Regions from separate parts of the Pseudoalteromonas sp. C2R02 genome, predicted to be linked through region 2. Evidence: predicted binding sites of a transcription regulator. Region 2 holds the regulator's gene; the other holds the start of a gene.
What was found. The regulator LexA, encoded in region 2, represses DNA repair genes until DNA is damaged. The targets are predictions, from matches to a motif close to TACTGTATNNNNATACAGTA.

Region 1 (2,418 bases), on a different contig from region 2:
GTAATCACGATTTAAATTGCCAGTAGGCACTAAGATTAAACGTTTGCCTGGCGCAAATTCACATACAGTCACGACCACTTGATTGCCAACACGCGCATCAATTTCGCTTAACTGTGTTGTTGCTTGAACAAGTGCTTCATTGTTAATTTTAGAGAAATCATCAGCAATAATAATCAAAGAATCATATTGTGTGTTATTTAAAGCGTCATCTAAATTTAAAATTGGATTTGGGCTTGGAAATGCCATTAAAAATACCTAAGAAATGAACGAGAAAAGCAGTATAGCAGAAAACTGTATTCGCCTAAATTTAGCGAGTGAGATTTTAAATGAGAGTTTACTTAAGCTGTAAACCTAGTTAAACAACGCTCTTTACGGATGAAGGTTAACAATCAAAACTTAACTGCCCTTCAGTGTCTTTATCTAATTTTATACCTACGCCAACTCCTAGTAGCCTTACGCCTTTATATTTACCTCTGGCAAACGCTTTTTTTAGCAAAGCAGAGAATACATCAATAGATAAACCATCTGATACTTGATCTGCAGTTGTAGATACAAAATCAGAAAACTTCACTTTAACACTGAGTTTACTGATGCTGGTGATTAAGTTTTGTTTCTCTAATCGCCTTTGCAACTCATCTAATAAACCAGGTAATTTATCTAAACATGCTTGCTCTGTGTCTAAATCAAATTCATAAGTATGTTCCACACTTAAGGATTTTCTTACGCGCTCAGTATGCACTTTACCTTGATAGTTACCCGCACATTTTTGGTACAAGTCATAACCAAAATTACTTAAAGTGCGTAACATCCAATCTTCGCCTTTATCTAATACGTCTTTACCCGTTTTTAATTGTAAGGCAGATAAACGCTCAAGAGTCACTTTACCTACCCCAGGTATTTTACCTAAAGGTAATACCGCTAAAAATTCTGGTATTTTATCGGGTGTGATAATACATTGTCCATTTGGTTTATTTTCATCGCTGGCAATTTTGGCTACAAACTTGATTGGGGCCACACCTGCTGATGCCGTTAAGCCTGTTTTATCAAATATCTTTTGTCTTATTTCTTGTGCCATTAACGTGGCACTGCCTGAACAATGAGGGGAATCTGTGACATCTAAATAAGCTTCATCTAATGAAAGAGGTTCAACTAAATCAGTATATTGATGAAATATTTCGCGTATTTGATTTGAAGCATCTTTATATACCGACATTCGGCCAGGAACTAATACTAAATGAGGGCATAATTGTAGCGCTTTATAGTTAGACATAGCAGAGCGCACACCATATTGACGGGCAATATAGTTAGAGGTAGAAATAACCCCTCTTCGGCTTTTACCTCCTATCGCTAAAGGTACGTCACGCAAAGCAGGATTGTCGCGCATTTCAACAGCAGCGTAAAAACAATCCATGTCTATATGTATAAATTTTTTCATATACATATTTTTACTGTTTATTTATACAGTGTCAATTTTAATATGAATATTTTAAATTTCTAATTGTAAATTGATGTTTAATTTCATACCAATTCCATTAAGTTAGTGAGCTAATATAAATTAGGATAAATTTTCAAGAGTAAGGCGCTTGATTGAGCAATAGCGGGCTATTGGGATTGGCATAATAAACCCCAGGCACAAAAAAACCTCGATAAACGAGGTTAAATGCGCAAACTTTAGTTTTAAACTAAAGTATTTGATTATCTTTCCAAGATTGCTCTTTTGCCATGCGTTCTTTACGACGATCACAAGGATCATCACAATCACACGCTTTTTCAATACCCATGGCACCTAAACCGCCACAGCTACTTGCCATAGCTTTATTTTTAACCATCATACCTACAGCCATCGCTGCTGCAACAATTACGAGTAAAACAAATGTAAGAATAAAAAGTGACATAACTAGGCCCCTAAAATCACTAAATTGAAAAAGCTAAATTTCGTGGCGTATTATACAGGGAGTAAAAAACAATAACTATAGTAATTCAAACTTAGCTTAAATAAGCGCGGTTAAAAACCACGCTACTTTAGTATTTTATAAGTAAGGTGCAAACTTAGGGCTTGAATATGGTTTTAGCCCCTCTGTTGTTTTACTAATAAGATATACAGCAATATCATTTTCTTCTGCATATATTTTTGCCTTTTCAGTGCCCATCACAGTTAAAGCCGTTGCTAATGCATCTGCTGTCATTGACGAAGGGTGTAAAACAGTTACTGATACTAAATCTTGTTTAATTGGTTTTCCTGTTTCAGGGCTAATAATATGTGCGAAAGTTTCACCTTCTAATTCGTAAAATATGCGGTAGTCACCCGAGGTTGCGACACTGATAGTACTTAACTTTAAAGTTCTATGCACAGCGCGTTGTAATAATGCAGGATCTGGCTGCTCTATGGCAATTGCCCATAATTTTCCATCTGGTTTA
Region 2 (2,418 bases):
CCTCTAAATAGCTTATCTTTAGAAGGAAGCTTAGGGCCTGTTGCAGCAAGCTTTTGACGTTGAAAATGTGCACGTGCAACACGAATTAATTTATGAGGTAAATCATCGGTAGCATGTTTTTTATTGAGTAACTCTCTTGCATCAACAGCTTGGCTAAAGCGAATCATGTTATCTCTACCAGAAAATATTACAACGAGTAACTTTCTTAGCCAGCTAGGACTTAAAGAGTGCGATAATAAAGTACCTAAACCTGGCTTTTCTTTACCTGGATCTCTGCCCCATAATATGGTGACTGGAATAATTTGCACCGTTTGTTCTGGGTTTTCTCGCAAAGCTTTAAATATTATTTCACCTTGCTCTAACGCATTTGTTTTTTTTCTTTTTGAGCCAAATAAAGGCGCCGGATTTGATAATGGGATTAAGCTTGGCAGCGAGTAGTCACCTAAGATCTGATTTTTTCTTGGGTTAGGTAAACCTAGCTTTTTACATTGATGACCTAACGCAGCTAAATCGCTGTGAGAATTAAGTCTTGTAATGTAAAAGGTCGGCAAATTGGTTTTAAGGCCTAATTGTGAGCAAGGGTCTTCAGGAAGTAATTTGCTTTTTACAAAAATGCTATTTGTTAACTTTGCTAGAAAGTTAAATCCTGTATTTATAAAAGAAAAAAACGCCATTGGTCCACCTAAGAAAAAAGTTTGCGCAAGGATATCAGTAATTCAACATTTATTATAGAACTGGACAGACCATTAAGCTTTATCAAGAGTAAAATATCTTTTAAATACTTGTTTGCCATTTCAAAATAACTGTATATACTCACAGTAACATGTACTGTATGGAAACCCAGTTGTATGCGACCGTTAACAAAACGACAAACACAAATTTTAGAACTAATTAAGGTATTTATCAAAGATACCGGTATGCCTCCTACAAGGGCTGAAATAGCGCAATCTCTCGGGTTTCGTAGTGCAAATGCAGCTGAAGAGCATTTAAAAGCTTTAGCTAAAAAAGGTGTTATTGAAATGGTGCCAGGTGCTAGCCGAGGTATTCGCGTAGTTGAAGAAGAACAACCTGAGCAACTTGGTTTACCTTTAATAGGTCAGGTCGCTGCTGGTTCACCGATACTTGCACAAGAGCATGTTGAAAGCCATTATGAAGTTTCAGCTGAATTATTTAAACCTGCGGCTGACTTTTTATTACGTGTAAATGGCATGAGTATGCGGGATATCGGCATAATGGATGGCGATTTATTAGCGGTTCATAAAACCCAAGTTGCCAATAATGGACAGGTTGTTGTTGCTCGTGTAGGCGATGACGTAACCGTTAAACGCTTTGAAAAAAAGGGCAGCCAAGTACTTTTGCATCCTGAAAACGAAGACTTTTCTGATATTGTAGTTGATTTAGAGAGTGAGTCTTTTGACATTGAAGGTTTAGCGGTGGGTGTTATAAGAACAGCCGATTGGATGTAATATAAATTTACACTAACTCATTAACGCTAATATTATTGAATAAATGAATATTAGCGTTTTTTATTATTTTTAAAATCATATTGTTACAAACAAAACTCTTCAAATACAATTAATGCTAATAAAAATCAATTAAACACTGTTTTGCAATAATTAATATGCCTTTTTTAGGCTGTATCCCTTACATTTATGGCTTTCCACTAAAGCCCTCTTCTTGAATTTTTCTAATTAACTTACTGATTTAACAAATTTATCAAAAATATCTTTGTTATTTTTTTGTTAAAACTTGCACAAATAACAATCATGGACTATTTGGTTATAGAGCTGTTTAAAATAAAATTTATTTAAAGCGGTAATAAAAAATATATCAAAATAAATACCAATAATAATAGTGAAATGGCAAAAAGCATTTGAAGTTTAATTTAATTACCTGGTCTGAGGTGGTTTTATTCGATTGATATCTTAGCCATTTCTTTGCTTTAAGCATAAAAGGAGATGTCACATGGGTGTCGTGCGCTTTACCTTGTGGCTTATATTGCTTATCCCTCAATTAAGTTTTGCAAATAGCTCGCTTAATATGAGAACTGGAGTAACCGATATAAGTGAAAACGTTTATCAACTGCATATGATCATTTTTATGATTTGTTGTGTGATAGGCATAATTGTCTTTGGCCTGATGTTTTGGGCTATATTCCGTCATAGAAAATCAAAAGGGGCAAAGCCAGCCCAATTTCATGAAAGTACAAAAATAGAAATATTATGGACTGCAATTCCTTTTATTATATTAATAGGCATGGCAGTACCGGCTACTAAAGCATTGATTGCTATGGAGGATACTTCAAAAGCAGATCTGACCATAAAAATAACCGGATCTCAGTGGAAGTGGCACTATGAATACCTGACTTATGAAGGTAAAAAGGGAGATGTGGATTTCTATTCCATTATGTCTACTTCA

Region 1: dinB (DNA polymerase IV) is a predicted target of LexA. The motif match lies at 1,447-1,466, and genes of this name have one in related genera.

What each region holds. Positions count from the first base shown of each region.
Region 1 covers NZ_JAHKQC010000023.1:157,497-159,914, reverse strand. Annotated here, with positions in the region: gene KO527_RS07615 (leucyl aminopeptidase family protein) at 1-246, opposite strand, end outside; gene dinB (DNA polymerase IV) at 383-1,435, opposite strand; gene nqrM ((Na+)-NQR maturation NqrM) at 1,683-1,895, opposite strand; gene KO527_RS07600 (FAD:protein FMN transferase) at 2,031-2,418, opposite strand, start outside.
Region 2 covers NZ_JAHKQC010000057.1:16,818-19,235, forward strand. Annotated here, with positions in the region: gene plsB (glycerol-3-phosphate 1-O-acyltransferase PlsB) at 1-674, opposite strand, end outside; gene lexA (transcriptional repressor LexA) at 849-1,466, shown strand; gene coxB (cytochrome c oxidase subunit II) at 1,966-2,418, shown strand, end outside.